3 regions of the Geodermatophilus sp. CPCC 205761 genome follow, and region 1 is predicted to be linked to each of the others. Evidence: riboswitches for the same ligand, from Rfam matches in the RefSeq annotation. Region 1 holds a riboswitch; each other region holds the start of a gene.
What was found. A riboswitch is a leader RNA that binds a small molecule or an ion and turns the genes downstream of it on or off. The one in region 1 is predicted to bind S-adenosylmethionine.

Region 2: it holds a riboswitch for S-adenosylmethionine, as region 1 does, so the genes downstream of both, thrC (threonine synthase) here and MY526_RS17215 (LLM class flavin-dependent oxidoreductase) in region 1, are expected to answer to the same signal.
Region 3: it holds a riboswitch for S-adenosylmethionine, as region 1 does, so the genes downstream of both, MY526_RS06400 (bifunctional o-acetylhomoserine/o-acetylserine sulfhydrylase) here and MY526_RS17215 (LLM class flavin-dependent oxidoreductase) in region 1, are expected to answer to the same signal.

What each region holds. Positions count from the first base shown of each region.
Region 1 is NZ_JALPKQ010000028.1:58,469-68,592, forward strand. Features, by position in the region: gene MY526_RS17190 (amino acid ABC transporter ATP-binding protein) at 1-767, opposite strand, end outside; gene MY526_RS17195 (amino acid ABC transporter permease) at 764-1,741, opposite strand; gene MY526_RS17200 (GNAT family N-acetyltransferase) at 1,738-2,271, opposite strand; gene MY526_RS17205 (LLM class flavin-dependent oxidoreductase) at 2,268-3,329, opposite strand; gene MY526_RS17210 (NtaA/DmoA family FMN-dependent monooxygenase) at 3,326-4,705, opposite strand; gene MY526_RS17215 (LLM class flavin-dependent oxidoreductase) at 4,702-5,823, opposite strand; SAM riboswitch class IV at 6,087-6,198, opposite strand; gene MY526_RS17220 (FAD/NAD(P)-binding protein) at 6,421-8,346, shown strand; gene MY526_RS17225 (Chromate resistance protein ChrB) at 8,388-8,876, shown strand; gene MY526_RS17230 (chromate resistance protein ChrB domain-containing protein) at 8,873-9,304, shown strand; gene chrA (chromate efflux transporter) at 9,319-10,124, shown strand, end outside.
Region 2 is NZ_JALPKQ010000013.1:476-10,599, forward strand. Features, by position in the region: partial or broken gene MY526_RS10000 (LytR C-terminal domain-containing protein) at 1-758, shown strand, start outside; gene MY526_RS10005 (alpha/beta fold hydrolase) at 848-3,727, shown strand; gene MY526_RS10010 (ABC transporter permease) at 3,724-4,605, shown strand; gene MY526_RS10015 (HAD family hydrolase) at 4,647-5,468, opposite strand; SAM riboswitch class I at 5,528-5,655, shown strand; gene thrC (threonine synthase) at 5,668-6,969, shown strand; gene MY526_RS10025 (cold-shock protein) at 7,168-7,368, shown strand; gene groL (chaperonin GroEL) at 7,669-9,297, shown strand; gene MY526_RS10035 (VOC family protein) at 9,430-9,798, opposite strand; gene MY526_RS10040 (fibronectin type III domain-containing protein) at 9,924-10,124, opposite strand, start outside.
Region 3 is NZ_JALPKQ010000007.1:127,459-137,582, forward strand. Features, by position in the region: gene MY526_RS06365 (mechanosensitive ion channel family protein) at 1-294, shown strand, start outside; gene MY526_RS06370 (hypothetical protein) at 381-812, shown strand; gene MY526_RS06375 (hypothetical protein) at 926-1,144, shown strand; gene MY526_RS06380 (ABC transporter substrate-binding protein) at 1,111-1,866, shown strand; gene MY526_RS06385 (hypothetical protein) at 1,883-2,101, shown strand; gene MY526_RS06390 (amino acid ABC transporter permease) at 2,104-2,844, shown strand; gene MY526_RS06395 (amino acid ABC transporter ATP-binding protein) at 2,841-3,614, shown strand; SAM riboswitch class IV at 3,699-3,814, shown strand; gene MY526_RS06400 (bifunctional o-acetylhomoserine/o-acetylserine sulfhydrylase) at 3,858-5,153, shown strand; gene metX (homoserine O-acetyltransferase MetX) at 5,169-6,284, shown strand; gene MY526_RS06410 (gamma carbonic anhydrase family protein) at 6,295-6,882, opposite strand; gene MY526_RS06415 (uroporphyrinogen decarboxylase family protein) at 6,930-7,964, shown strand; gene MY526_RS06420 (hypothetical protein) at 7,961-8,269, opposite strand; gene gdhA (NADP-specific glutamate dehydrogenase) at 8,294-9,643, opposite strand; gene MY526_RS06430 (YdeI/OmpD-associated family protein) at 9,740-10,124, shown strand, end outside.

The DNA.
Region 1 (10,124 bases):
TTGGCGAGGAAGGCGCGGGTCCGTTCGTGCTGCGGGGCGTCGAGCACCTGCTCGGGCGGGCCGGCCTCGACGATGCGGCCGGAGTCCATGAAGACCACCTGGTCGGCGGCCTCCCGGGCGAAGCCGATCTCGTGGGTGACGACGACCATCGTGGTGCCGTCGCGGGCGAGGTCCTGCATCACCCGGAGCACCTCGCCGACCAGCTCCGGGTCGAGTGCGGACGTGGGCTCGTCGAAGAGCAGGACCGCCGGGCGCATGGCCAGGGCCCGCGCGATCGCCACCCGTTGCTGCTGCCCGCCGGAGAGCTGGCGCGGGTAGACGTCGGCCTTGTCGGCCAGCCCGACCCGGGCCAGGAGCGTGCGCGCCTCGGCCTCGACGTCGCCGCGCCGGCGGCCCTGCGCCGACACCGGCGCCTCGACCACGTTCTCCAGCGCGGTCAGGTGCGGGAAGAGGTTGAAGGACTGGAAGACGAACCCGAACCGGGTCCGCTGGCGGAGCAGCTCCTTCTCCTTGAGCTCGTGCAGGGTGTCGCGCCGGCGGCGGTAGCCGACCAGCTCGCCGTCGAGGGCGACGAACCCGCGGTCGACCTTCTCCAGGTGGTTGATGCTGCGCAGCAGCGTCGACTTGCCCGACCCGGAGGGGCCGAGGACGACGGTCACCGTGCCCGGCTCGACGACCAGGTCGACGCCGTGCAGCACTTCCAGGGTGCCGAAGGACTTGTGCACCCCGTGCACCTCGACCCGTCCGGGCCGGACCGCGGCGGTCACCGGGACACCCCCCGCGGGCCGGAGACGCGGGCCAGGCCGGCGGTGAGGTTGGCGCGCAGCCGTTGCAGCGGGGTCGGCGGGAGCGTGCGGACCGCGCCGCGGGCGTAATAGCGCTCGACGTAGTACTGGATGACGGTGACCACCGTGGTGAGCACGACGTACCAGACCGCGGCGACCACGAGCATCGGCAGCACCCGCTGGGTCCGGCCGTAGATCACGCTGACCGTGTAGAAGAGCTCGCCGAGGGCCAGCACGTAGACGATCGACGTGCCCTTGAACAGGCCGATCACCTCGTTGACCGCGGTCGGCACGATCGCCCGCATGGCCTGCGGCAGCACGATCCGGGTGGTCTGCCGCCGCCGCGGGATGCCCAGGGAGGCGGCCGCCTCGAGCTGGCCCTGGTCGACCGAGAGGATGCCGGCCCGCACGATCTCGGCGGAGTAGGCGGCCTGGTGGAGGCCCAGGCCGAGGATGGCGGCGCCGAACTTGTCGATCAGCGACAGCGTCTCGACGCTGGCGAAGGACGGCCCGAACGGGATGCCGAAGTCCAGGCTCTGGTACAGGTAGGCGAGGTTGTACCAGAGCAGCAGCTGCAGGATCAGCGGCACCGAGCGGAACACCCAGGTGTAGCCCCAGCTGACCGCCTGCAGCAGCGGGGAGCGGGACAGCCGCATGAGCGCCAGCACCGTGCCGAGGGCGAAGCCGAGGACGGCGGTGACCAGGGTGAGCTGGACCGTCGTCCACACCCCGCGGACGATCGACTCCTCGGTGAGGTAGGCGGCGACGACGTCCCACTCCCACCGCGGGTTGGTGACCAGCGAGTTGACCACCATCGCCAGCAGGACGGCGACGACGGCGGTGGACACCCAGCGGCCCGGGTGCCGGGCCGGCACCACCCGCAGCTGGTCGTAGGGGGTGCCGGTCGGCGGCGGCGCGGCGGTGTCCGCGGCCGGCCGTGGGACGACGGTGGTCATGCGGGCTCTCCCAGGGGCTTCTCGAAGGCGTAGCCGAGCCGGCCGGGTGGCAGCGCGCGCAGGGACGCCAGGTCGGTGGGGCGGGGGACGGCGGGGTCGAACAGCGGCGTCCAGCCGGCGGCCAGGTAGAGCGCCTTGGCCTCGGGCTGGCGCGGGCCGGTGGTCAGGTACATGCGGGTGTAGCCGCGGGCGGCGGCCCGGGACTCCAGCTCGGCGAGCACCTGGCGGGCCAGGCCGCGGCGCCGGTGCGCCGCGGCGGTCCACATCCGCTTGACCTCGGCGGTGCCCGGGTCGGCGTGCCGGCGGTAGGCGCCGCCGGCCACCGGGGCGCCGTCCTCCAGCAGCAGGAGCAGCTCGCCGTCCGGCGGGAGGAACTCCGCGGCCGGGTAGCGGGTGAGTTCGGCCGCCGCGCCGCCGTACAGGTCGCCGTAGCGGCTGTCGTACTCGTGCAGCAGCTCGGCGAACAGCGGCGCGGCGAGCGGGTCGTCGGGGTGCACGGCCACCACCGCCAGGCCGGGGGCGGCGGTCACGCGGTCACCTCCGTGTCCGGCCAGACCCGGCTGGGCAGCTCCTCGCGGAGCACCGGGGCGACCCGGTCGAGGAACAGCTCGAGGGTGGCCCGCTGCTCGGCGTCGGGGATGCCGAGCCCCTCCAGGCCGATCTGCAGGACCTCGACGCCGCCGAACTCCGCGTCCCAGCGGGCCAGCTTCTCCGCCACCTGCTGCGGGCTGCCGACCAGCAGCGGCCCGCGCTCCACGGCGTCCTCGACGTCGCTGAACTCCGGGTCGTTGTGCCGGGCGGCCGGCGTCTGCAGGAACGCCCGGTAGTAGGGGCGGATCGCCTCGACGGCGTCCTGGCTGCGCTCGCTGACGTACAGACCGCCGCACCCGACCCCCACGACCCCGCAGGCCGGGTCGTGGCCGTGCGCGGCCAGCCGGTCCCGGTAGTGCGCGACCAGGTCGGTGTACTTCTTCGTCGGGTGGAAGGCGTTGGCGCTGAACACCGGCTCGCCGAACCGCGCGGCCAGCTCGGTCGACTCGGTCGAGGACGCGCTGCCGTGCCACACCGGGATGGGCTGCTGCAGCGGCCGGGGCAGCGTCGTCGCCCCGGTGAGCGGCGGGCGGGAGGTGCCCGACCAGGTGACCTCCTCCTCCCGCCACAGCCGGCGCAGCAGCTCGTACTTCTCCCGGTTGAGCTGCCACTGGTCGGCCAGGTCGTAGCCGAACAGCCGGTTCTGGACGGGGTCGTTGCCCTTGCCGATGACGACGTCGACCCGCCCGCCGGAGAGGTGGTCGATCGTGGCGAAGTCCTCGGCCACCCGGACCGGGTCCAGCAGCGGCAGCACGGTGACCGTGCTGACCAGCCGGACCCGGGAGGTGACCGCGGCCAGGTGGGCGAGCAGCACGGTCGGGGACGAGGAGAGGAACGGTGCAGCGTGCCGCTCGCCGATCCCGACCGCGTCGAACCCGGCCTCCTCGGCCCAGACCGCCCAGCGGACGGCGTCGCGCAGCTTCTCGTGCGGTTGCTTGGTCCGGCCGGTGACCGGGTAGGGGGTGGTGAGCAGCAGGTTGGCGGCGAGCAGCTTCACCGGGCCACCTGCCCGCGGTCGGTGCCGACGCCGCCGCCGGAGCGGCGGGCCGGCCGGGCCGGGCCGAGGCCCAGGTGGTCGCGCAGCGTCGGGCCGGTGTAGTCGGCGCGGAAGGAGCCGCGCTCCTGCAGCAGCGGGACGACGCGGGCGGCGAACTCGTCGAGCCCGGCCGGGGTCAGGTGCGGCACGAGGATGTAGCCGTCGCAGGCGTCGGCCTGCACCGCGCCGTCGATCTCCGCGGCCACCGACTCCGGCGTCCCGACGAAGCCGCCGCGGTCACCGACCTGGATGACCAGCTCGCGGATCGACCAGCCGTTGGCCTCGGCCTGCTCGCGCCACTGGCGGGTGAGGGCGGCGGGGTCGCGGTGGTGGCGGACGCGGCCGCGGGTGATGGACACGTTGCCGGCGTCCGGGTCCTCGGCCGGCAGCGGCCCGTCCGGGTCGTGGGCGGTGAGGTCGCGGCCCCACACCTGCTCGAGGAAGGCGATCGCGGTCGGCCCGCTCACCTGCTGCTCGCGGATGTGCCGCGCCCGGTCGCGGGCCTCCTCCTCGGTGTCGCCGAGCACCACCGTCACCGCGGGCAGGATCTTCAGGTCGTCCCGCTGCCGCCCGTGCGCGGCCAGCCGGCCCTTGACGTCGGCGTAGAACGCCTGGCCGGCCTCGACGGTGGAGTGCGCGGTGAAGACGACGTCGGCGTCGCGGGCGGCGAACTCCCGGCCGTCGGCGGAGTCGCCGGCCTGGAACAGCACCGGGTGCCCCTGCGGTCCGCGCGGCGTCCCGAACGTCCCGCGGACGTCGAACTGCGGGCCGGTGTGCGCGAACGGCCGCACGCCGCCGGGCCGCAGGAAGGTCTCCCCGGCGGCCACCGCGTCGGCGTCCCAGGAGTCCCACAGCTGCCGGGTGACCTGCACGACCTCGGCCGCCCGCCGGTACCGGTCGGCGTGGTCGAGGAAGCCGCCGCGCCGGAAGTTGGCGCCGTGGAAGGCGTCGGAGCTGGTGACCAGGTTCCACGCCGCGCGACCGCCGGAGAGCAGGTCGAGCGTGGCCCACTGCCGGGCCAGCTCGTAGGGCTCGTTGAAGGTCGTGTTGATCGTCCCGACCAGCCCGAGCCGCTCGGTGACCGCCGCCAGCGCGGCGAGCACCGGGAGCGTGTCGGGCCGGCCGACGACGTCGAGCTCGTAGACCTGCCCCTTGTGCTCGCGCAGCCGCAGCCCCTCGGCGAGGAAGAAGAAGTCGAACCGCGCGTCCTCGGCGGTGCGGGCCAGGTGCTCGAAGGAGGCGAAGTCGACCTGGCTGCCCGACCGCGGATCGGCCCAGACGGTGGTGTTGTTGACGCCGGGGAAGTGGGCCCCGAGGTGGATCTGCTTGCGGCTCACCGGGCACCCCCGACGGCGGTGCGGCCGGCCGGGCGGGTCAGGCCGAGGGTGTCGCGGAGCGTGGGGCCGGGCGGCCCGGCCGGGCGCAGCCCGCGCTCCCGCAGCAGCGGGACGACGTCGTCCACCAGCGCCTCGAGGTCGGTCGGGAGGACGGCCGGGCGCACCACCACGCCGTCGACCGCGGTCGTCCAGACCGCGATCAGGTCGGCGAGGTCCTCGGCGTCGCCGACGTGCTCCACCGTGCCCGGGTCGGTCCGGGACAGCGCCTGCAGCCGGTTCCTCCGGTCGGCGGCGTCCGGGCCCAGCCAGGCGACGACGTCGGCGAGCACGGCGACCTGGCGCGGGTCGCGGCCGGCCTCGGCCACCCGGGCCCGCACCTCGGTCGCCTGGGCCGTGGCGGCCGCGACGCCGGCGGCGGAGATCCGCACGACGTCGGCCCGGTGCGCGGCGACGGCGAGCGCGGCGGGGGAGTCGGCCCGGACGACGACCGGCGGGCGGCCCTGCGGCGAGCGCGGCGTGATCGACGCGCCCGCGACCGAGAAGCGGGGACCGCGGAAGTCGACCGGGTGGATCCGGTCGCGGTCGACGAACCGGCCGGTGGCCACGTCGCGGATCTCGGCGTCGTCCTCCCAGCTGTCCTCGAGCCGGGCGACGACCTCGGCGACGTCGTCGGCCTCGGCCCACAGCTCGTCGTCGGGCTCGGCGCTCTTCCGGCCGAACAGCGCGGCCTCCTCGGGGGTGCGGCTCACCCCGATCTCCCAGCCGGCCCGCCCGCGGCTCACCCAGTCGAGGGTCTGCACCGCCTTGCCGACGTGGAACGGCTCGGTGTGCGTGGTGGTCACCGTCGGCACGAGACCGATGGACGTGGTCAGCGGGGCGAGCCGGGAGGCGGTCAGCAGGGCGTCGAGCCGGCCGCGGACCCCGCCGTCGGCGTCCTGCACCCCGAACGCGTCGGGGAACAGGGCCAGGTCGAGGCCGCCACGCTCGGCGGTGCGGACCAGGCCGGCCCACCGCGCGGGGTCGAACAGCCGGCCCGGCTCGGCGACCGGCAGCCGCCAGGCGGCGGGGTGGGCTCCGGCGTCGGTCAGCTCGACGCCGAGGAGGGGGGTGCGGGACATGCGGGTGCTCCCTGTCGGACGGGTGGTGGAGAGGACGCGGGCACGCCGCCGGCACTCCCGGGACAGGGGGAGCGGCGGGAGCGGGCGGTGCCGCGGAGGACCGGGCGGGCCGGTCAGGAGGGGGACGTCGTCAGCGACAGAGCGCGCTGTCGGTGCGCAGCAGGTCGACCGTCGGACGGCCGACCAGGTCGGCGGAGAGGTCGCGGACGCCCGGCGTCGACGCGGTGCTCACTGTCGGTGCTCCTCGATCTGGGCCCCGGAGGGCTGCGGACTTGCGGACGCGGATCGCGTCCGCCAGGTCGTCACCCGGGGCACCCCGTCGCAGCGGAGGGTTGCCGGCCAGCGAGCCGGGGCTTGGTGCTGGCACTCAGGACCTGAGCCGGACCCTAGACACGGACCGGCATTCCCGTCAAACCCGATCGATTTGGTAGACATTGTGTCGGCGCCACCCGGCGTCCGCATCGGGAGGAGGGGACGTGACGCGACCGGAGCTCGCCCAGCGGCGGCACGTCGACCTGCTCCGCACCTGCAGTGCCCTGTGTCCGGAGGACGCGACCACGCCCCGCCCTCCCTCCTCCGGCTCTGGAGTCCCCCCGCATGTCCCCGCTCGTCCCTGACCGGCCCACCCTCTGCGTCGTCGGCGCCGGCCCCACCGCGATCGGCGTCCTCGAACGGCTCGCCGCCTCCGCTCCGGAGCTGTCCGACGGCCGCCGGCTGCAGGTGCACCTGGTCGATCCGTTCCCGCCCGGTGGCGGCCGCGTCTGGCGGGCCGAGCAGCCCGACCTGCTCTGGGCCAACTCCCTGGTCGGCGACGTCACCGTGCTGCCCGACCCCTCCGTCGTCGTCGAGGGCCCGGTCGCCGAGGGCACCACGCTGTGGGAGTGGGTGCGCGACGTCGCCCGCGCCCGGCCGGCGGAGGACCCGGTCGGCCGGGAGGCCCGCCGGCTCGGGCCGGCGTCCTTCCCGTCCCGGCCGCTGGTCAGCGCCTACCTGCGGTGGGTGCTCGACACGGTGGTCGCCGCGGCCGCGCCGTGGCTGGACGTGCACCTGCACGCCACCCGGGTGGTCGACGTGCACAGCGGCCCCGGGGGCGCCCGCGTGCGGCTGGCCGACGGCGCCGAGCTCAGCGCCGACGCCGTCCTGCTCGTCCAGGGCCACCTCGACGCGCACCCCACGGCCGGCGAGCGGGCGACCGCGGCCGCCGCCGACCGTCGCGGACTCACCTACCTGCCCACCGGGTACACCGCGGACGTCGACCTCTCCGCGCTGGCCCCGGGGGAGGACGTGCTGGTGCGCGGCGCCGGTCTCGCGTTCGTCGACCTCGCCGTCCTGCTGACCAACGGGCGCGGCGGCCGGTTCGAGCGCGACGACGCCGGCCGGCTGCGCTACCAGCCGTCCGGCTCCGAGCCGGTGCTGTACGTGGGCTCCCGCCGCGGCGTGCCCTACCGGTCCAAGCTCGGCTACCCGTGGGCCGGGCCGCCGGTGCCGCTGCGGTTCTTCACCCCGGCCGCCGTCGACGCCGCGTTCGGGCCCGACCGGCTGCTGGACCTGCGCGCCGACCTGGCACCGCTGATCGAGCGGGAGCTGGGCTGGGCGCACTACACCGAGCTGTTCCGCGCCCACCCGGAGCGGACGGCGGTGCCGTGGGAGGAGTTCGCCGACGGCTACGCCGCGGCCGCCACGCGGCGCGCCGAGCGGGCGCTCGTCGCGCGGGCGGTGCCCGACGTCATCGACCGCTTCGACCTCGCGGCGCTGGACCGCCCGCTCGCGGGGCGCTGGTTCCCCGACCCGGGGACGCTGCAGGACGCCGTCCGCCGGCACGTCCGCGCCGACCTGGCCCGCGCGGCGGACCCGGCGCACAGCACGGACGCCGCCGTGTTCACCGCGCTGCTCCAGTGCCACGGCACGATCGCCGGGCTGGTGGCGGCCCGGCGGCTGACCCCGCGGTCGGAGTGCGAGGACCTGGCCGGCTGGTGGATGAACCTGTTCAGCTACCTGGCCAGCGGCCCGCCCGGACCGCGGCTGGAGGAGCTGCTCGCCCTGTCCGAGGCCGGGGTGCTGCACTTCCTCGGCGCCGACGTCGAGATCGAGCTCGACGAGGGCGCGGGCGCGTTCCGGGCCCGGTCGTCCAGCCGTCCCGGGGTGACCGAGACGCGGGCGCTGGTCGAGGCGCGCCTGCCGGCGCCGGACGTCGTCGCCACCCCCGATCCGGTCGTCACCGGGCTGCTGCGCCGCGGCGAGGCCCGGGAGCGGGCCTTCGCCGACCCGACGGCGCCGGGCGGCCGGCGCCGCACCGGGCGGCTGGACGTCGATCCGGAGCTGCGGGTGGTGACCGCGGACGGCACGCCGCACCCCCGGGTCTCCGCCGTCGGCTACTGGACCGCCGGCGCCCAGGTCGCCGCCTTCGCCCGGCCGCGATCCAACGCGCCGTTCTTCCGGCAGAACGACGCGCTGGCCCGGGAGCTGTGGCGCCGGCTGACGGCCCCGGCGGAGCTGCCCGCCCTCGTCGTCGGGGCCGCCTGACCGACTCTCTCTGGACGCTCCGGTGCAACCGTGGTTGCATCATGGACGTGGCGGAGGGCGCGGGCGAGTGGGTGCTGCTGTCCTACCGGCTGCCCCGGGAGCCGTCGGGGCCGCGGACGACGCTGTGGCGCCGGCTGCGGCGGCTCGGGGTGGGTCAGCTGGCCGACGGGCTGGTCGCCCTGCCCGCCGACGCCCGCACCCGCGAGCAGCTGGAGTGGCTGGCCGACGACGTCCTCCAGGCCGGCGGCACGGCCGGGATCTGGGTGGCGCGGCCGGCCGCCGCGACCCAGGAGCGCGAGCTGGCCGGGCGCATGGCCGCCGTCCGCGCCGAGGAGTACCGGGCCCTGGCCGAGGCGTGCCGGGCGGCCGTCGCGGACGGGCCGGCCGAGCGCGCCCGGGCGCTGCGCCGGCTGCGGACGGGGTTCCGGGCGATCGGCCGGCGGGACTTCTTCCCGCCGGCCGAGCGGGACGCGGCCGACCGGGCGCTGCGGGAGCTCGCCGCGGCCACGGCGACGGCGGTCGCGCCGTGAGGTGGGCCACCCGGGCCGGGGTGCACATCGACCGCGCCGCGTGCGCCTGGCTGATCCGCCGGTCCATCGACCCGGACGCCGACTTCGTCTTCGTCTCCGACCCCGCCGACGTACCGGTCGACGCGACCCCCTTCGACATGCGGGGCGTCGCGCTCGGGCACGCCGGCGGGGACTGCTCCTTCGAGACGATCCTCCGCCGCTACGAGCTCACCGACCCGGTGCTCTGGCGGATCCCCGAGGCCGTCCACGAGGCCGACCTCGAGGACGAGCGCTTCGACGCGCCCGAGGCCGCCGGCCTCGACGTGCTGCTGCGCGGCCTGTCGATGACCGGTGACGACGAGCGCACCCTCGCCGTCACCGGTCCGCTGTTCGACGGGCTCTACGAGTACCACCGCCGCCGCATGCTCCTCGGCCGCGAGCCGGCCTGACCCCGAGGACACACATGGACTCCGACACCCCCGCGCGGCCGGCCCGGCCGATGGAGCAGACGGTCGTGCCCTTCCGCACGGCCGTGCGGGCCTGGTTCCTGATCTCGCTGCAGACCTTCGGCGGTCCGGCCGGCCAGATCGCGGTCATGCAGCGGACGCTGGTCGACGAGAAGCGGTGGATCGGCCAGCGCCGGTTCCTGCACGCCATGAACTACTGCATGCTGCTGCCCGGCCCGGAGGCCCAGCAGCTGGCCACCTACGTCGGCTGGCTGCTGCACGGCACCCGCGGCGGGCTGGTGGCCGGCGGCTTCTTCGTCCTCCCGGGCGTGGTGGCGCTGCTGGTGCTGTCCGCGGTCTACGTCGGGTTCGGCTCGACGACCGCCGTCCTCGCGCTGTTCGCGGGGCTGGCCCCCGCGGTCCTGGCGATCGTCGCGCAGGCCGTCGTCCGGGTGGCCCGGCGCGCGCTGAACAGCGCGGCGCTGGTCACGGTCGCGGTGGTCGCCTTCCTCGCCCTGGCACTGTTCGGCGTCCCCTTCCCGGTCGTGGTGGCGGCGGCCGGCGTCGCGGGCTGGGCACTGGGGCGGTGGCGCCCGGCCGCGCTGCCGCAGAAGGGGAAGGCCGAGGCCGCCGACGACGGCCCGCCGCCGGTGATCTCCGACGACGTCCTGCACACCGAGCCGCCGTCGGCCCGGCGCACGCTCCGCGTGCTGCTGATCGGCCTGCTGGTGTGGGGCGTGCCGGTGGCGGCGGTCGCGCTGCTGACCGGTGCGGGCAGCGTGTTCACCCAGCAGGGGCTGTTCTTCTCCGGGGCCGCGGTGGT
Region 2 (10,124 bases), on a different contig from region 1:
GCTGGGCCGACGAGGACGACCGGGTCGACGAGGACGACGACCTCGACGAGCCCGCGGACCTGCGCCGCGGGCCGGTGACCGGCCCGGTCACCGGGCCGTCGACGGAGGTCGTCGGCGGCCGGGCGGCGCTGCGCGCCGAGCGGCAGGCCGCGGAGGCCGAGCGCCGCAGGTCCGGCCGTCGCAGTGGGGCGACCGCGGTCCGGCTCGACGACGAGGACGGCCCGCGCCGCCCCTCGGGTGTCCGCCGCGCCGCGACCGGCCTGCTCGCCGTCGCGGTCGTCGCGCTGGTGGTGCTGGGCGTCTACTCCTTCGCCGTCCCGGACGCCGAGGAGGCCTCGCGGTCGCAGTCGACCGCGACCACCCCCTCGACGTCGGCCGCCACCGCGCCGCCGAGCTCGGCCCTGCCCCCGCTGGAGGTCGAGCCGCTGCCGCCGGCCGAGGGCGCCGCCCCGGCCGCGGACGTCCGGGCTCCGGTGACCGTGCTCAACGCCACCGGCATCACCGGGCTGGCCGCCGACGTCGCCGGCGCGATCGGCGGGCAGGGCTTCGAGTCGCCGGGGGTGGGCCAGTACCAGGGCGGGGACATCGCCGTCACCACCGTCTACTACACCGAGGGCGACGAGACCCAGCGCCAGGCCGCGGTCCGGCTGGTCGAGCTGTTCCCCGAGATCCACGGCCCAGCGGTGCGGTTCTTCGAGGTCCCCGACGTGGCCGTCCCCGGTCTCGTGCTCGTGGCCACCGGAGAGTGGCGGCCCTGACGCCGGGCCGCGCCGAGCCGGTGCGGCGGGTCCGGAACACCGGGCTGCGGTCGACCGTTGGCCGCTCCGTGCGTCCCCATCGCGGGCCCGTGCGTCCCCGCCCGCGCCCCGGCGCCCGCGGAGCGCTCGTCGCCCTGCTCACCCCGCTGCTCGCCGGCGTCCTGCTCGTCGTCTCGCCGGCCGCGCCGGCGGCGGCCGCGGAGGACGTCGCCACCGAGGAGTCGCTCGTCCCCTCCGGCTCGGGCGCGGACGCCGTCGAGCTCGACACCACCCTCTACCTGCCGGGCTCCGCGACCGCGGACCGGCCGGCCCCCGCCGTCGTCCTCGCGCACGGCTTCGGCGGCAGCAAGGACTCCGTGGCCGAGGACGCCCGGCTGCTGGCCGAGCGCGGCTACGTCGTCCTCGCCTACTCCGCGCGCGGCTTCGGCCGCAGCACCGGCCAGATCGGCCTCAACGACCCGCGCTACGAGGTCGCCGACCTCTCCACGCAGCTCGACCGGCTGGCCGAGCGCGACGACGTGCTGCTCGACGGCGAGGGCGACCCCCGCGTGGGCGTCGCCGGCGCCTCCTACGGCGGGGCGCTGTCCCTCCTCGGCGCGGCCTACGACGACCGCATCGACGCCATCGCTCCGCAGATCACCTGGAACTCGCTGACCGCGGCGCTGTTTCCCTCCCAGGTCGGTGCCGCCGACGGCGAGACCGTCGCGGCGACTCCGCAGGGCGCGGACGCCGGGGTCTACAAGCGGCTGTGGTCGGGGCTGTTCTTCGGCGTCGGGTCGGTGCCCACCGGGGGCCTGCTCGACGCCCTGGGCGGCGGCACCGGCGAGGACGACGAGGGCGGGCTGCCGGCCGCGGCAGGTGCGGGCCTCCCGCAGCTCGGTCCGGCGTCCGTCGACCCCGCGCAGGTGGAGCAGCTGCTGACCTGCGGCCGGTTCCGGACCGACATCTGCGCCGCCTACCAGACCGCCGCGGCCACCGGCACGCTGACGCCGGAGATCGCCGCGGTGCTCGACCGCAGCAGCCCGGCGACCGTCCTCGACCGCATCGACGCCCCGACGCTGCTGGTCCAGGGCACCCGCGACTCGCTGTTCGGCCTGGGGCAGGCCGACGCCAACGCCCGGGGCATCGCCGCCGACGGCACCCCGGTCAAGGTGGTCTGGTACACCGGCGGCCACGACGACTCCGGCTCGGAGCGGACCCGGGAGCGGCTGCGCGAGCAGGTCGCCGGGTGGTTCGACTGGCACCTGCGGGGCGAGGGCGAGGACCCGGGCACCGGCTTCGAGTTCCCCGTCCCCGCCGGGGTCGGCGCGGGCGTCGGAAACGTGCAGGGCGGCAACCAGACCGTGGTGGCGCCGGCGTACCCCGGCCTGGCCGGCGCCGAGCCCGCCACCCGGTCCACCTTCCCGCTCAGCGGGTCGACGCAGCCGGTGGTCACCCCCGCCGGTGGCACCCCCGCGGCGATCACCGTGGTGCCCGGGCTGGGTTCGCTCAGCGCGGCCCTGGGTGGCAGCTCCTTCGAGATCCCCGGCCAGTTCGCCGCCTTCGACAGCGAGCCGCTCGACAGCGCGGTCGAGGTCGTGGGCGCCCCGACGGTCGACCTCGCGGTCGCCTCGGCCCGCGGCACCGCGACGCTGTTCGCCAAGCTCTACGACGTCGGGCCCGACGGCTCGATGACCCTCCCCGCCGGTCAGGTGGCGCCGCTGGCGCTGACCGGTCTGTCGGCCGACCCGACCGCGCCCACCGAGGTGTCGGTGACCCTGCCGGGCATCGTGCACCGCTTCGAGGCGGGGCACACCCTGCGGGTCGTCGTCTCCTCGACCGACCAGGCGTTCGCGCTGCCGGCCGAGGCGATCGTCTACTCGGTGGCCCTCGCCGGCGGGGACGGCGCCGCGCTCAGCGTCCCGGAGGTCGACGGCCGGACCGAGGCCGTCGGCGGCACCTCCCGCTGGTGGGTGCTGCTGGGCGCCGTCGTCGCCCTCGGGCTGCTCGGCTGGCTGGTCGCCGTCCTGTGGGGCCGCCGGCGCCGCCGCCGGGTGTCGGCCGTCGAACCCGATGGCGAGGACGTCCCGCTGCGCTTCACCGGCGTGACCAAGGCCTACAAGGACGGCTTCGTCGCCGTCCGGGACCTCTCCTTCGAGGTGCGCCGCGGCCAGGTGCTCGGCCTGCTCGGGCCCAACGGTGCGGGCAAGACCACCTCGCTGCGCATGCTCATGGGGCTGATCCGGCCCACCGACGGGCGGATCAGCATCTTCGGCCACGCGGCCGGCCCGGGCGCGCCCGTCCTCTCCCGGCTGGGCTCCTTCGTCGAGGGCACCGGCCTGCAGCCGCACCTGTCCGGCCGCGACAACCTCCGGCTGTACTGGGCGGCCACCGGCCGGCCGGCCGCGGACGCGCACATGGACGAGGCCATCCAGGTGGCCGGGCTGGGGACGGCGATCGACCGCCCGGTGCGCCGCTACAGCCAGGGCATGCGGCAGCGGGTGGCGATCGCCCAGGCGATGCTCGGCCTGCCCGACCTGCTGGTGCTCGACGAGCCGACCAACGGGCTGGACCCGCCCCAGATCCACGCGATGCGCGAGGTGCTGCGGTCCTATGCCGCGACCGGCCGGACGGTCATCGTGTCCAGCCACCTGCTCAGCGAGATCGAGCAGACCTGCAGCCACGTCGTCGTCATGACCAAGGGACAGAAGATCGCCCAGGGCACGGTGGAGGAGATCGTCGGCACCGGCGGCGCGGTGCTCGTCGGCCTGGTCGACGACGCCGACACCGACCGCGCGATCGCCGTCCTCGAGGGGCTGCCGGGGGTGTCGGCCGTGCACACCGACGAGGGGCTGGTCGCCGAGCTCGACGGCACCAGCCGGGTCCGGGCGCTGCAGGCTCTGGTCGAGGCCGGCCTCGAGGTCGACGCCTTCACGCCGCGGCGCCGGCTGGAGGACGCGTTCCTGGCGCTGGTGGGGGAGGAGGCGTGAGCCGGAGCATGGAGACCGAGCACGTCCAGCCGACGGGGGCGATCGCCGGGTACCGGCCCGAGCGCACGCTGCGGCTGTCGGTCGAGCTGCGCCGGCAGTTCAAGCGCCGGCGCACCATCGGCGTCTTCGCCCTGATGGTCGCGCTGCCGCTGATCCTGATCGCGGCGCTGCAGCTGGGGGCCAGCGAGGAGGCGGCGGAGAACAGCCGGCTGAACCTCGTCGACGTCGCCACCTCCAGCGGGCTGAACTTCACCCTGTTCGTGCTGTTCGCGACGACCAGCTTCTTCCTGGTCGTCGTCTACGCGCTGTTCTTCGGCGACACGGTTGCCGCCGAGGCGCAGTGGGGGTCGCTGCGCTACACGCTGGCCACGCCGGTGCCGCGGATGCGGCTGCTCCGGCAGAAGTGGTACGCGGCCCTGGTGCTCTCGGTGGGGGCGCTGCTGGCGCTGGTCCTCACCGGACTGGTGGCCGGTGGCATCGCCTTCGGGTTCGAGGCGATCCAGACGCCGATCGGCGTGACGCTCGGCCAGGGTGAGGGGCTGCTGCGGCTGGCCGGGATGGTCGGCTACCTCGCCGTCCACCTGCTCGTCGTCGGCACGCTGGCGTTCTGGTTCTCCACGATCACCGACGCGCCCCTGGCCGCGGTCGGCGGCGCGGTGTTCACCATGTTCGTCTTCGCGATCCTCGACCAGGTCGAGCAGCTCGGCGCGGTCCGCGACTGGTTCCCCACCGCGGAGGAGTTCGCCTGGACCGACCTGCTGCAGACCCCGGTCGACTCCGGCGACCTGTTCCGGGGCGTGGTCCAGTCGCTGGTGTACGCGGCGGTCTTCACCGCGCTGGCCTTCCGCCACTTCGCCCGCCGCGACGTCACGAGCTGATGGAGTGGTTCTGTCGGCGTGACGCCGACAGAACCACTCCATCAGAGACTCGCGCGGACGGCCTCGGCCCAGCCCTCGCCCATCGCGGCACCGGTCACCGCCACGTTCGGGACGGCGGCCAGCAGGTCGGCCATCCCGTCGACGGTCGCCCCGTTCGCGGTGATCCACAGCCGGCCGACCGCCGGCGCCATCTCCAGGTCGCTGACGCTGTCGCCGATCGCCACCGCGTCGTCGGGGGTCAGGCCGCGTCGCTCGAGGTCCCACGCGATCGCCGCGCCCTTGGAGATGCCGCGCGGCATCAGGTGGTAGACCCGCGGCGGCAGCGCGTCGGGGGCCAGGGTCATCCGGGACGTCGCCGGGATGGACCCGTTGTCGTTGAGCGTCAGCCAGCCGTGCCCGCGCTCGGCGAGGTACGCGTCGACGGCCAGGGGGTCCACCCGGCCGCGCAGCAGCGCGTCGGTCGTGTGGGTGGCGTGCCAGGGGGCGTGCCACTCCAGCCGGCCGGCGTGGCGCGCCAGCAGGTCCTCGACGACGCCGAGCTCGGCCATCACCTCCATCGGGGCCCGCGCGGCGTGCTCGGCGGGCAGCTCCCCGGTCAGCCGGTGGACGCCGCGGCCGCCGTCCCAGCCGACGACGGAGCCGAGCTCGGCGATCGCGCCGTCCGCCGCGAAGATCCGCGCCGCCTCCACCACCTGCTCGAACGTCCGCCCGCTGACCAGCACGAGCGGGACGCCGGCCCGGTGCAGGTCGAGCAGTGCGGTGGCCGGGCCGGCGGTGAGGTCGCGGGCGGCGGTGTGCCAGAAGGAGCCCCGGGGGCCGACCATCGTGCCGTCGAGGTCGGTGTAGACGATCCGCGCAGTCACGGACTCATCGTGGCCGGGTCCGCAGCGACGACGGTCACCTGGGTACAGTCGGTGCGTTCCACTCATCCAGAGGGGCAGAGGGACACGGCCCGATGAAGCCCCGGCAACCGCCGACCGCGCACTCCGCGGCGAGAGGTGCCAATTCCGTCCCGCGCGGCTCGACGGCCCGCCGCGGGGAAGATGAGGAGGTAGTCGTCGCATGACCCTGACCGCTCCCGGTTCCCTTCAGGCCGACTCCGGTGCCGGTGGCCCGGTGCCCCCGTGTCCGGCACGCGGGCTGGTGTGCCGCAACTGCGGCGCCACCTTCGGCCTGGTCGCCGAGCACGCCTGCGCCGAGTGCTTCGGCCCGCTCGAGGTCGACTACGACCCCGAGATCATGCGCGCGGTCACCCGCGAGCAGATCGAGGCCGGCCCGCAGAACATCTGGCGCTACGTCGCACTGCTGCCGGTGGGGCAGGACCCGGCCGACCGCGTCTCGCTCGACCCCGGCCTGACCCCGCTGGTGCGGGCCGACCGGCTGGCCGCGGAGCTGGGCGTCACCGGGGGCCTCTGGGTCAAGGACGACTCGGCCAACCCCACCCACTCGTTCAAGGACCGCGTGGTCAGCCTCGCGGCGACCGCCGCCAAGCGCCTGGGCTACACCAAGATCGCCGCAGCCTCCACCGGCAACCTGGCCAACTCGGTCGCCGCGCACGCCGCGCGGGTCGGCATCCCGTCGTTCGTGTTCATCCCGAGCGACCTGGAGCCGGGCAAGGTCGTCCAGTCGGCGGTCTACGGGCAGACGCTGGTCGCCGTCGACGGCTCCTACGACGACGTCAACCGGCTGACCAGCGAGCTCGCCGAGACCGACGAGTTCGAGGACACCGCCTTCGTCAACCAGAACGTGCGGCCCTACTACGCCGAGGGCTCCAAGACGATGGGTTACGAGATCGCCGAGCAGCTCGGCTGGCGGATCCCGGCCCAGGTCGTCATCCCCATGGCGTCGGGCTCGCTGCTCACCAAGGTGGACAAGGCGTTCCGCGAGCTGACCACCGCCGGCATCGTCGAGGCGAGCGAGTGGACGATCTTCGGCGCCCAGTCGGCCGGCTGCGACCCGATCGCCACGGCCTTCGACAACGGGTGGGACGTCGTCAAGCCGGTGAAGCCGACCGGCATCGCCAAGTCGCTCAACATCGGCAACCCCGCCGACGGCCCGTACGCGCTCGACGCGATCCGGCGCACCGGTGGCGCGGTCGGCCGGGTGGACGACGAGCAGATCGTGCAGGGCATCCGCGACCTCGCCCGGACCACCGGGGTGTTCGCCGAGACCGCCGGCGGCGTCACGGTCGCGGTGCTGCGCCAGCTCCTGGAGGACGGCCGGCTGGACCCGGCCAAGGAGACCGTCGTCCTCAACACCGGGGAGGGCCTCAAGACCCTCGACCCGCTGGAGCCGGTCGTCGGGCCGACCCACCGGGTGCAGCCGTCGCTGAAGTCGGTGCGGGCGGCCGGTCTCATCGGGTGACGGAGTAGGGTCGCAGCCGGATCGGGGGACGTCGTCCCTCCATCCGTGTCCGGCGTGGGTGAGGTTGCTCTCACCACGCCCTTCGTGTTGTACCTTCTCCCGCGGTTCGGTTCCACGTTCGTGTTCGACGGGCGGAAGAGCTAGACCCGGCGCTGGAATGGCTGGCGTCGTCCGCACGCACGAAACGTGGGAGCACACGTGGCACAGGGCACCGTGAAGTGGTTCAACGCCGAGAAGGGCTTCGGCTTCATCGCCGTCGACGGCGGCCAGGACGTCTTCGTCCACTACTCCGCCATCCAGATGGACGGGTACAAGAGCCTCGACGAGGGCCAGCGGGTCACCTTCGAGGTCGTCCAGGGTGAGAAGGGGCCGCAGGCCGACAGCGTGCGCTCCGCCTGAGCTCGCAGGTCCTCGCCGAGGCCCGGTTCCCCGCCAGGGGGCCGGGCCTCGGTCGTGTCCGGGAGGCCGCAGAGGCACTCGGTCGGGCCGGGGAACAGCCGGCGCCCACCCCCCGTTCTTGCACTCGGCAGGGTCGAGTGCCAAACTCTCGGTTGGCACTCGACAGTGCCGAGTGCCAATCAGGTCGGATGCGGTGAGGCACTGGTGTGCGGGCCGACGGAGTGCCCGTGCCACCGGTGTCGTCCGTCGCGGGCGCCGAACCCGGCCGTGCAGCGATCCATGCATGGAGGACATCACCACATGGCCAAGATGATCGCCTTCGAGGAAGAGGCTCGCCGCGGCCTCGAGCGGGGCATGAACACCCTCGCCGACGCCGTCAAGGTGACCCTCGGCCCCAAGGGCCGCAACGTCGTCCTCGAGAAGAAGTGGGGTGCCCCCACCATCACCAACGATGGTGTGAGCATCGCCAAGGAGATCGAGCTCGAGGACCCGTGGGAGAAGATCGGCGCCGAGCTGGTCAAGGAGGTCGCCAAGAAGACCGACGACGTCGCGGGTGACGGCACCACCACCGCCACCGTGCTCGCCCAGGCGCTCGTGCGCGAGGGCCTGCGCAACGTCGCCGCCGGCGCCAACCCGATGGCCCTCAAGAAGGGCATCGAGAAGGCCGTCGAGTCGGTCACCGAGTACCTCCTCTCGACCGCGAAGGACGTCGAGACCAAGGAGCAGATCGCCGCCACCGCGTCGATCTCCGCCGCTGACCCGGCCATCGGCGAGCTCATCGCCGAGGCGATGGACAAGGTCGGCAAGGAAGGCGTCATCACCGTCGAGGAGAGCAACACCTTCGGCCTCGAGCTCGAGCTCACCGAGGGCATGCGCTTCGACAAGGGCTACATCTCGCCCTACTTCGTCACCGACGCCGAGCGCATGGAGGCCGTCCTCGACGACCCGTACGTGCTCGTCGTCAACAGCAAGATCAGCTCGGTCAAGGACCTGCTCCCGCTGCTGGAGAAGGTCATGCAGTCGGGCAAGCCGCTGGCCATCATCGCCGAGGACGTCGAGGGCGAGGCCCTCGCGACCCTGGTCGTGAACAAGATCCGCGGGACCTTCAAGTCCCTCGCGGTCAAGGCGCCCGGCTTCGGCGACCGCCGCAAGGCCATGCTGACCGACATCGCCATCCTCACCGGTGGCCAGGTCATCAGCGAGGAGGTCGGCCTCAAGCTGGAGTCCGCCGGCACCGAGCTGCTGGGCCGCGCCCGCAAGGTCGTCGTCACCAAGGACGAGACGACGATCGTCGAGGGTGCCGGTGACAGCGACCAGATCTCCGGCCGGGTCAACCAGATCCGCGCCGAGATCGAGAAGTCGGACTCCGACTACGACCGCGAGAAGCTGCAGGAGCGTCTGGCCAAGCTGGCCGGTGGCGTCGCCGTCATCAAGGCCGGCGCCGCGACCGAGGTCGAGCTCAAGGAGCGCAAGCACCGCATCGAGGACGCGGTGCGCAACGCCAAGGCCGCCGTCGAGGAGGGCATCGTCGCCGGTGGTGGCGTCGCCCTGGCGCAGGCCACCACCGTCGCGTTCGAGAAGCTCGAGCTCGAGGGTGACGAGGCGACCGGTGCCAACATCGTGCGCGTCGCGCTCGAGGCGCCGCTGAAGCAGATCGCCATCAACGCCGGCCTCGAGGGCGGCGTCGTGGCGGAGAAGGTGCGCAACTCGGAGACCGGCTGGGGCCTCAACGCCGCCACCGGCGAGTACGTGGACCTGGTCGCCAGCGGGATCATCGACCCCGCCAAGGTGACCCGCTCGGCGCTGCAGAACGCCGCCTCCATCGCGGCGCTCTTCCTCACCACCGAGGCCGTCATCGCCGACAAGCCGGAGAAGTCCGCTCCGGCCATGCCGGGTGGCGACGGCGGCATGGGCGGCATGGACTTCTAGAAGGACCACGTCGCCCCCCACGACGCGCTCTGCGCGCCGCGGGTCCCTGCGACGTAGCCGTTCCATCGCGTCACCTCGGCAGGGGCGGTCCGCTCAGGCGGGCCGCCCCTGTCGGCGTCTTCGCCCTCGTGTTCAGGCGTCGGGGGCGAAGACGCAGAACTCGTTGCCCTCGGGGTCGGCGAGCACGTCCCACCGGATCTCCGTGTCCCTGGCGCGCAGCAGCGTCGCCCCGGCGGCGAGCAGCGCGGCGGTGTCGCCGTCGACGTCGAGGTGCATCCGGTTCTTCACCGTCTTGCGCTCGGGGACCGGGTTCACCCAGATCAGCGGGCCGGCCCCGGACGGATCGGCGATCGGCACCGGCCCCGCCCGGTCGAAGGGCGTGCCGTCGTCCCGGGTGTCCCGTCGGACGTAGCCCAGGGCCGCGCACCACCAGTCGGCCAACGCCTGGTGGTCGTGGGCGTCGAGGCAGAGGTCCTTGAAGCGGGCGGGTGCGTCGGCCATGGCGGCAGCTCAGCACACCGGCGCGGCCCCCGGCAGGCCGAGGGCCCGTCACCGGATCGGTGACGGGCCCTCGGGGGTGCGGTCGTGCTGCGGGGCGTCAGCGCTGCCCCGGGTGCGGTCCCGGGTCAGCGGGACCGGGTCACCGCCGTCGTCAGGCTGGCGCCAGAGTCGGAGGTGACGGTGATCCGGTTGTCCGTCGGCAGCGCCGGACCGTTCCGCAGGTCGACCGACCAGGTGCCGTCGGCCGCGACGGGGACGTTGACCTGGATCGTCGCGCCGGCCGAGGTGCGGACGTGGACCCGGTTGGCCGTGGTGTCAGCCGCGGT
Region 3 (10,124 bases), on a different contig from region 1:
AACCGGGTCAACGAGGTCCTGCGCGAGGTCGGGGCCGAGGCCTTCCGCGACCCGCTCATGCGGCCGTTGCTGCTCGACCCGCCCAGCGTGATGGGCGTGGAGACCCTCGACCTCGAGCAGGTCAACGTCCGCCTGGTGGCCCGCACGCTGCCCGGCAAGCAGTTCGAGGTGGGCCGTGACCTGCGCGCCCGGATCGTCCTGGCGCTGCACCGCGAGGGCATGAACCTGCCGACGCCGACGTCCCCCCTGCCCCCTGAGGACGCCCGGACCGGCTCCGGGGACGGCGCCCGGTGACGCGGCCCGACGACGGCCGGCCGACGCCACCACCCCCGCCCACGTCCACGCCGACGCCGACGACCCCGGCGGCGAACACGCCCTCGGTGAGGACCTCGCCACCGGCCGGCGGGACGCGGCGCTGGTGGTCGTTCGTCCCCCACCACCTGGGCCGCGCCCGCACCTCGACCCTCGTGCTGGGCCTGCTCTTCATCGCCTTCCTCGCGCTCTACCTCTCCGTGCGGCCGGAGGTCACCGCCGCCGGCACGAGCGCCCCGGTCGACAGCTCCACGCCGGCGCCGCAGGCCCCGGTCCCGGCCGAGCCCACGGAGCCGGCGGAGACGACCGCTCCCGCCGAGACCACCGAGCCGACGCCGACCCCGACGACCGCACCGACCGGTCCGACGACGACCGAGGCACCGGCGGGCGGGACGACCGACGTCCCTGCGGAGACGACCGCGCCCGACACGACCCCGGCCGAGCCGACGACGGCGCCGGCCCCCTCGACCACGCCGCCGGCGGACGCCCCGACCCCGTGACGGTCGCCACCACCGCGCGAGCACCAGGCACCTCGGCGCGCCGGGCCCGCCCGCAGGGCAAGATCAGCACCCCGCGTCTCGATCGTCGAGGTGCACCCGGAGGAGGAACACGCGTGGCCATCCGATCCCTGACCCGGCCCGGGCGGGCCGCCGTCGCGACCGCCGCCGTGCTGACCCTCGTGCTCGCCGGCTGCGGGGACGACTCCGGCGGCGACCGCGGCAGCGGCGGGGACGCCGGCGCCGGCCCCACCGGCGGCCGCTGCCGAGCGTCGAGGCCGACGACGCGCTCGCCGCGCTCGTGCCGGCGGAGGTGGCCGAGGACGGCGTCCTGACCGTCGGCAGCGACACCAGCTACGCGCCCAGCGAGTTCATCGCCGAGGACGGCGAGACGATCGTCGGCTTCGACGTCGACCTGTTCAGCCTGGTCGCGCAGAAGCTCGGGCTGGAGGCACGGTTCGAGACCGCCGACTTCGGCTCGATCATCGCCGGCGTGGGCTCGGGCCGGTACGAGGTGGGCGTCTCCTCGTTCACGATCAACCCCGAGCGGCTGCAGCAGGCCACCATGATCAGTTACTACTCGGCCGGCACCCAGTGGGCCACCAAGGCCGGCAACCCCGAGGGCGTCGACCCCGACAACGCCTGCGGGCTGACCATCGCGGTGCAGCGGGCCACCGTGCAGGTCGACGACATCACCGCCCGCTCGGAGGCGTGCGAGGCGGCCGGCGAGGAGCCGATCACGATCAACCAGTACGACCTGCAGAGCGACGCCACCGCGGCGATCGTCTCCGGTGCCGCCGTCGCCGGGCTGGCCGACTCCCCGGTCATGGCCTACGCCGTCCAGCAGACCGGCGGCCAGCTGGAGCTGCTCGGCGACATCTACGAGGCGGCGCCGTACGGGTACGTCGTCCCGCTGGAGGCGACGGAGTTCGCGCAGGCGATCGCCGACGCCCTCAGCGCCCTGATCGAGGACGGCACCTACACCGAGGTCCTCGAGCGCTGGGCCGTGGAGGACGGCGCCATCGACGCCCCGACGGTGAACCCCGCCGTCGGCTGACGAGGGCACCACACCCATGGCCGCCGAGGCCCCCGGCACCACCCGGCCGGCGCCGCCCGGACGCATCGAGGCGGTGCCGGTCCGGCACCCCGGCCGGTGGATCGCCACCGCCGTCATCGCGGTGCTGGTGGCGATGTTCGTCCACATGCTGGCCACCAACCCGGTGTTCCAGTGGGACTTCATGCTCGACAACATGTTCAGCCCGCCGGTGCTGCGGGGGCCCGGACGACGCTGATCATGACCGTCCTGGCGATGGTGCTGGGCGTGCTGCTCGGCATCGTCCTCGCGGTGATGCGGCTGTCGCCCAACCCCGTCGTCTCGGGCGCGGCGTGGACCTACATCTGGCTCTTCCGGGCGGTCCCCCGGATCGTCCTGCTCTTCTTCGTCGCGAACCTCGGCGCCCTCTACGCCACCTACGAGTTCGGGTTCCCCTTCGACCGGCAGCTCATGGACCTGTTCGGGTTCGACGCGGACCTGCGCCTGTTCGGCCTGAACGGCAACCAGATCTTCGCCGGGTTCACCGCGGGCCTGATCGGCCTCGTGCTCTCCGAGGGCGCCTACATGGCCGAGATCGTGCGGGCCGGGATCCAGTCGGTCGACCCGGGCCAGAACGAGGCCGCCTCCGCCCTGGGGATGAGCCGCGGCAAGACCATGCGCCGGATCGTGCTGCCGCAGGCGATGCGCGTCATCATCCCGCCGACCGGCAACGAGACGATCGCGATGCTCAAGGACACCTCGCTGCTCATCGCCGTCCCGGTGACGACGGAGCTCAACTTCCAGCTGCGGGCGATCGGCAGCCGGACCTTCCAGATCATCCCGATGGCCGTGGCCTCGATCCTCTGGTACGTGGCGCTGGCCAGCCTGCTGATGATCGGCCAGTACTTCCTGGAGCGGCGGTTCAACCGGGGCTTCGGCAGCCGGGAGACGCGGGCGCAGCGGGCCGCCCGCGAGGCCCGCGAGGTCGGGGGCCAGAAGTGACCGGGGACGGGCAGCCGATGGTCCGGGCCGAGGGCGTGCGCAAGTCCTTCGGTCAGGTCGAGGTGCTCAAGGGCATCGACCTGGAGGTCGCCGCCGGCGAGGTGGTCTGCGTGATCGGCCCCTCCGGCTCGGGGAAGTCGACGTTCCTGCGCTGCATCAACCACCTGGAGAAGATCGACGCCGGCCGGCTGTGGGTGAACGGGCACCTGGTCGGCTACCGCGAGCACGGCGGCAAGCTGCACGAGCTGCCCGACCGGCAGGTCGCTGCCCAGCGCCGCGACATCGGCATGGTCTTCCAGCGGTTCAACCTCTTCCCGCACATGACGGCGCTGGAGAACGTCGTCGAGGCACCCACCCAGGTGAAGGGCGTGCGCAAGGCGGAGGCCCGCCGGCGGGGCGTCGAGCTGCTGGAGCGGGTGGGCCTCGGCGACCGGGTGCACAACTACCCGAACCAGCTCTCCGGCGGCCAGCAGCAGCGGGTGGCGATCGCCCGGGCCCTGGCGATGGAGCCGCAGCTCATGCTCTTCGACGAGCCGACGTCCGCGCTGGACCCGGAGCTCGTCGGCGAGGTCCTCGACGTCATGCGGGGGCTCGCCGGGTCGGGGATGACGATGGTCGTCGTCACCCACGAGATGGGCTTCGCCCGCGAGGTCGGCGACTCCCTGGTCTTCATGGACGACGGCGTGGTCGTCGAGGCCGGCGACCCGCGGCGCGTGCTCGGCGACCCCCAGCACGCCCGCACCCGGGCGTTCCTCTCCAAGGTGCTGTAGGGCCGGCCTCCGCCGCCTGACCGGCCCCGATGCGCCTGGGGCCCCTGTGCCGGGTGTGCTCCCGTCTGCATAAGATCGCGTCTGGCTCACGAGAGGCAGTGCGAAGCACCTGGCTGGCTGCCCGGCAACCTCGACTCCGTCCGAGGTGCTCCAGGGGAAGAGCCGGCCGGTCGGCGCCCGCCGTCCGGCAAGGACGGAGGTCCTCGCGCGCCGCGGGGTCTCCCGATGAGAGGAGACCGGCGCATGCCCGACCCCCAGAGCTGGAGCTTCGAGACCCGGCAGATCCACGCCGGCACGAGCCCCGACCCGACCACCGGGGCCCGTGCCCTGCCGATCTACGCCACCACCGCCTACCAGTTCCGCGACGCCCAGCACGCCGCGGACCTGTTCGCGCTGGCCGAGATGGGCAACATCTACACCCGGATCATGAACCCGACGCAGGACGCGCTGGAGCAGCGCGTGGCCTCGCTGGAGGGCGGCGTCGCGGCGCTGGCGGTGTCGAGCGGGCAGTCCGCCACGACCCTGGCGCTGCTCAACATCGCCGAGTCCGGCGACCACGTCGTCGCGTCCGCCTCGCTCTACGGCGGCACGTACAACCTGCTGCACCACTCGCTGCCCAAGCTCGGCGTCACCGTCTCCTTCGTCGAGGACCCCGACGACCCGGAGAACTGGCAGTCGCTGGTCCAGGAGAACACCAAGGCCTTCTTCGGCGAGACGATCGGCAACCCCAAGGGCGACATCCTCGACATCAGCGCGGTGTCGGAGGTGGCGCACCGCAACGGCGTCCCGCTGATCGTCGACAACACGATCGCCACCCCGTTCCTCATCCGGCCGATCGAGTTCGGTGCCGACGTCGTCGTGCACTCGGCGACCAAGTACCTGGGCGGGCACGGCACGGTGATCGCCGGGCTGATCGTCGACGCCGGCAACTTCACCTGGACCGGCGGGAAGTTCCCCGGCTTCACCGAGCCCGACCCGACCTATCACGGCGTCGTCTACGCCGACCTCGGTGCGCCGGCGTACGCGCTCAAGGCACGGGTGCAGCTGCTGCGGGACCTCGGCCCGGCGATCTCGCCGTTCAACGCCTTCCTCGTCGTGCAGGGGATCGAGACGCTGTCGCTGCGCATGGAGCGGCACGTGGCCAACACCCAGCGGGTCGCGGAGTTCCTCGAGGCGCACGACTCCGTCGACCGGGTCAACTACCCGGGGCTGGCGTCGTCCCCGTGGCACGCCGCGCAGCGGAAGTACGCGCCGCGCGGCGCCGGCGCCGTCCTCACCTTCGAGCTGCACGGCGGGGTCGAGGCCGGCAAGCGGTTCGTCGACGCGCTGGAGCTGCACAGCCACGTGGCCAACATCGGCGACGTGCGCAGCCTGGTCATCCACCCGGCGTCGACGACGCACTCGCAGCTGACCGCCGAGGAGCAGCTGACCACCGGCGTCACCCCCGGCCTGGTGCGGCTGGCGGTCGGCCTGGAGGGGATCGACGACATCCTCGCCGACCTGGAGGCCGGCTTCCGCGCCGCGAAGTCCGCCGAGTGAGAAGGACGTCCTGACGTGAGCGGGGCCCGGGTCGCCCCCTGGGCCCCGCCGCGCCCGGGCGGCTGGCGCGAGGGGGACCCGGTCGGCGACCGGCGCTTCCTCGACCTGCCCGGTCCGCTCGGGCTGGACCGCGGCGGGTCGCTGCCGGCGGTCCGGGTGGCCTACGAGACGTGGGGGACGCTCGCGCCCGGCGGGGGCAACGCCGTCCTGGTCGAGCACGCGCTCACCGGCGACAGCCACGTCGTGGGCCCGCCCGGCCCGGGCCACCCGACGCCGGGCTGGTGGGACGGGCTCGTCGGGCCCGGGGCGCCGCTGGACACCGACCGGCTGTTCGTCGTCTGCGCCAACGTCCTCGGCGGCTGCCAGGGGACGACCGGCCCGTCGTCCCCGGCCCCGGACGGCGCTCCGTGGGGCGCGCGCTTCCCCGCCGTCACCGTGGGCGACCAGGTGCGGGTGGAGGCCGCGCTGGCCGACGCCCTCGGCATCGACCGGTGGACGGCGGTGCTCGGTGGCTCGATGGGTGGCATGCGGGCGCTGGAGTGGGCGGTCGGGCTGCCCGACCGGGTCGGAGCGCTGTTCTTCCTCGCCTCCGGTGCCGCCGCGACCGCCGACCAGATCGGCACCCAGACCACCCAGCAGGCCGCGGTCCGTGCCGACCCGGCCTGGGCCGGCGGGGACTACCTGCCCGGCCCCGGACCGGTCGACGGGCTCGGCGTCGCCCGGCGGATCGCGCACCTGACCTACCGCAGCGCCGGGGAGCTGGACGAGCGCTTCGGCACCGCGGTGCAGGGCGACGGCCGGTACGCGGTCGCCTCCTACCTGGACCACCACGCCGGCAAGCTCGCCGCCCGGTTCGACGCCGGCAGCTACGTGGTGCTGACCGAGGCGATGAACTCCTGGGACGTCGGCCGCGACCGGGGCGGGGTCGAGGCGGCGCTGTCCCGGGTCACCGCGCGGGCGGTGGTGGCCGGCGTGGACAGCGACCGGCTGTACCCGCTCGCGCTCCAGCAGCAGGTCGCCGACGGCCTCGGCGTCCCGCTGCGGGTGCTCTCCTCGCCGTACGGCCACGACGGGTTCCTCATCGAGATCGACGCCGTCGGTGCGCTTGTTCGGGAGCTGCTGGCCGGCTGAGCTGCGCGGCTCAGTCCATGGCGTCGCCGGGCACCTGGCCGGCCGGGGGCAGCTTGTGGCGGACCACCGGCCGGACCCGCCGCGCCGAGGCCAGCCGCGAGGTGTAGCTCTCGGCGTTGCCCCGGATGTGGGCGAGGTCGTCGTCGGTCGTCTGCCGGAGCACCTTGGCCGGCACGCCGCCGACGAGGGAGCCCGGCGGGACCTCGGTGCCCTGGGTGACGACGGCGCCGGCGGCGACGATCGACCCCGAGCCGATGTGGGCGCCGTTCATCACGACGCTGCCCATGCCGACCAGGACGTCGTCGTCCACCCGGGCGCCGTGCAGCACCACGTTGTGCCCCACGGTGACCCCCCGGCCGAGGACGAGGGGGAAGCCCGGGTCGGAGTGCAGCGTGCAGCCGTCCTGCACGTTGGTCCCCTCGCCGATCTCGATGACCTCGTGGTCGGCGCGGGCGACCGCGCCGTACCAGATGCTCGAGTGCGGCCCCATGGTCACCGCACCGACCACGATCGCCGTCGGCGCGACGAAGGCCTCGTCGTCGATCTTCGGCGCGCCGAACTCCAGTTCCGCGATGTAGTTGTCCGCCACGGTGCACACCCCAGCACAGTGCCGCCCGCAATGCACCTGTCGGGCACACTCGCCGCATGCCCGCACCGCTGCCGCCGCTGCCCACCTCCGTCGTCGGGAGCCTCCCGCAGCCCGGTTGGCTGCTCGACCACGACAAGCTGGCCCACCAGACCCCGCCCCGCGTGCGGGCCCGCGAGCTGTGGCGGGTGGCGCCGGAGCAGCTCGAGGAGGCGCAGGACGACGCCACGCTGCTCGCCGTCCGCGCGCAGGAGGCCGCGGGGTTGGACATCCTCACCGACGGCGAGCAGCGCCGGGAGTCCTACTCCAACCACTTCGCCACCGCGCTGGAGGGCGTGGACATCGACACCCCCGGGTCGGTCATCAACCGCTCGGGCCGGCCGATCCCGGTGCCGCGGGTGGTCGGGGAGATCCGGCGTCCGGCGCCGGTCCAGGCGCGCGACGTGGCGTTCCTCCGGGCCGCCACCGACCGCACCGTGAAGATCACCGTCCCCGGTCCGTTCACGATGGCCCAGCAGTCGCAGGACGAGCACTACGGCGACGACCGCGCCCTCGCCCTGGCGTACGCCGACGTCGTCCGCGCGGAGATCGCCGACCTGTTCGCCGCCGGCGCGGACATCGTGCAGATCGACGAGCCGTGGCTGCAGGCCCGCCCCGAGGTGGCCCGCCGGTACGGGGCCGAGGCGGTGACCCGGGCCGTGGAGGGCGCGGCCGGGCCGGTCCACCTGCACCTGTGCTTCGGCTACGCCGCGATGGTGTCCGAGCGGCCGGAGGGCTACTCCTTCCTGCCGGAGCTGGCCGACACCCCCGTCGCCGCGGTGTCGGTCGAGACGGCGCAGTCGCACCTGGACCCGGCGCAGCTGCGGCCGCTGCGCGGCAAGGGCATCGCGCTGGGCGTGCTGGACCTGTCGACCCCGGAGGTGGAGACGCCCGAGGTGATCGCCGACCGGGTGCGCCGCGCGCTGGACGACGTCGACGTCGAGAAGCTCGTGCTCTCCAGCGACTGCGGCCTCAAGTACCTGCCGCGGGCCGCCGCCGAGGGCAAGATGCGCTCCCTGGCCCTGGCCGCGGAGGTGCTGCGCCGGGAGGTCTAGGCCCGCTCGCGCCACTCCGCGAGGAACGTCCCGGCGTCGCTGGTCTCGAGCTGCTCCCGGACGAAGCGGAGCAGGTCGCCGGGCGTGGTGGTGTCCACCGCCGGCACCCGCACGACCTCGGACCGGTCGCTGCGCCGCCGGACGACGACGTCGAACAGGGCGGGCGCGGGGAGCAGCCCGAGGGCCAGCTCCGCGGTGAAGGCGGCGAGCAGGCGGGCGGCGCGCACGAGCCGACCGCCCGGCCGCGGCTCGAGATCGGCGACGAGGACCTGCACCGCCGGGACGTCGCTGCCTGGTCGGCTCATGCCGGCAGCCTGCCGCACGGTCCCTCAGACCAGGCCGTGCGCGTGCACCGCCTCGGCCACCTCCAGGAAGCCCGCCACGTTGGCCCCGAGCACGAGGTCGCCGGGTGAGCCGTACTCGTCGGCGGTGGCGTGGCAGCGGGCGTGGATGCCGCGCATGATCTCCTCCAGCCGCTCCTCGGTGTGCTCGAACGTCCACCGGTCGCGCGAGGCGTTCTGCTGCATCTCCAGCGCCGAGGTGGCCACCCCGCCGGCGTTGGCCGCCTTGCCGGGGGCGAACGCGATGCCGGCGTCCCGGAAGACCCGCACCGCCTCCGGGGTGGCCGGCATGTTGGCGCCCTCGACGACGTACCGGCAGCCGTAGCGGGCCAGGACGGCGGCCGCGTCGCCGTCCAGCTCGTTCTGCGTGGCGCTGGGGATCGCGACGTCGCAGGGGACGTCCCAGATGCTGCCGCCGGGGACGAAGCTCGCCGTCCCCACGCGGTCGGCGTAGTCGCCGATCCGGCCCCGCTCGACCTCCTTGACCTGCTTGAGGACGTCGAGGTCGATGCCCTTCTCGTCGACGACGTACCCGCTGGAGTCCGAGGCGGCCACCACCGTTCCGCCGAGCCGGTGCACCTTCTCGATGCCGTGGACGGCGACGTTGCCCGAGCCGCTCACGGCGACCCGCTTGCCGTCGAAGGACTCCCCCGCGGCCTCCATCATCGCCTCGGCGAAGAAGGCGGCGCCGTAGCCGGTGGCCTCCGTGCGGACCAGGGCGCCGCCCCAGCCCAGCCCCTTGCCGGTGATGACCCCGGACTCGTAGCGGTTGGTGATCCGCTTGTACTGGCCGAAGAGGTAGCCGATCTCCCGGGCGCCCACGCCGATGTCACCGGCCGGCACGTCGGTGTACTCCCCGAGGTGCCGGTAGAGCTCGGTCATGAACGACTGGCAGAACCGCATGACCTCGGCGTCCGAGCGGCCCTTGGGGTCGAAGTCCGAGCCGCCCTTGCCGCCGCCGATGGGCATGCCGGTCAGGGCGTTCTTGAAGACCTGCTCGAAGCCGAGGAACTTGACGATCCCCAGGTCGACCGAGGGGTGGAAGCGCAGCCCGCCCTTGTAGGGCCCCAGCGCGGAGTTGAACTCGACGCGGAAGCCGCGGTTGATGTGCACCTCGCCGCGGTCGTCCTGCCACGGGACGCGGAAGATGATCTGCCGCTCGGGCTCGCAGATGCGCTGGACGGTCTTCATCTCGGCGTACTCGCTGTGCCGGTCGAGCACGACGGCGAGGGACTCGAGCACCTCGCGCACCGCCTGGTGGAACTCCGTCTCGCCGCGGTTGCGTCGCAGCACCTCGTCGTAGATGCCCTGCACCGTCGCGGGAACCTCGCCGCCCACCCTGGCCCTCCTCCGGTCACGGTCCGACCAGGGAACGCTACGGAACGGCTCCGGCACCCCTGGACGCGGGGCCGGCCTCCGGGACACCATGCCGCCGTGACGCTCCCGACCGACCTGCCGGTGCGAGCCTTCCCCGACCAGGCGGCGCTGGAGGAGTGGCTGGACGCCGAGCACGGCACCGCCCCCGGCTTGTACGTGAAGCTGGCCAAGAAGGGCGCCGGGGTGCCGTCGGTGACCTACGCCGAGCTGGTGGAGTCCGTGCTCTGCTTCGGCTGGATCGACGGCCGGTCCAACCGGCTCGACGATGCCTGGTACCTGCAGCGGATCACCCCGCGCCGGGCCCGCAGCATCTGGTCCCAGAAGAACGTGGCGGCCGTCGAGGCGCTCACCGCGGCCGGCCGGATGCGGCCGGCGGGCCTGGCCGCGGTCGAGGCGGCCCGGGCCGACGGTCGCTGGGAGCGGGCCTACGCGGGGCCGGCGT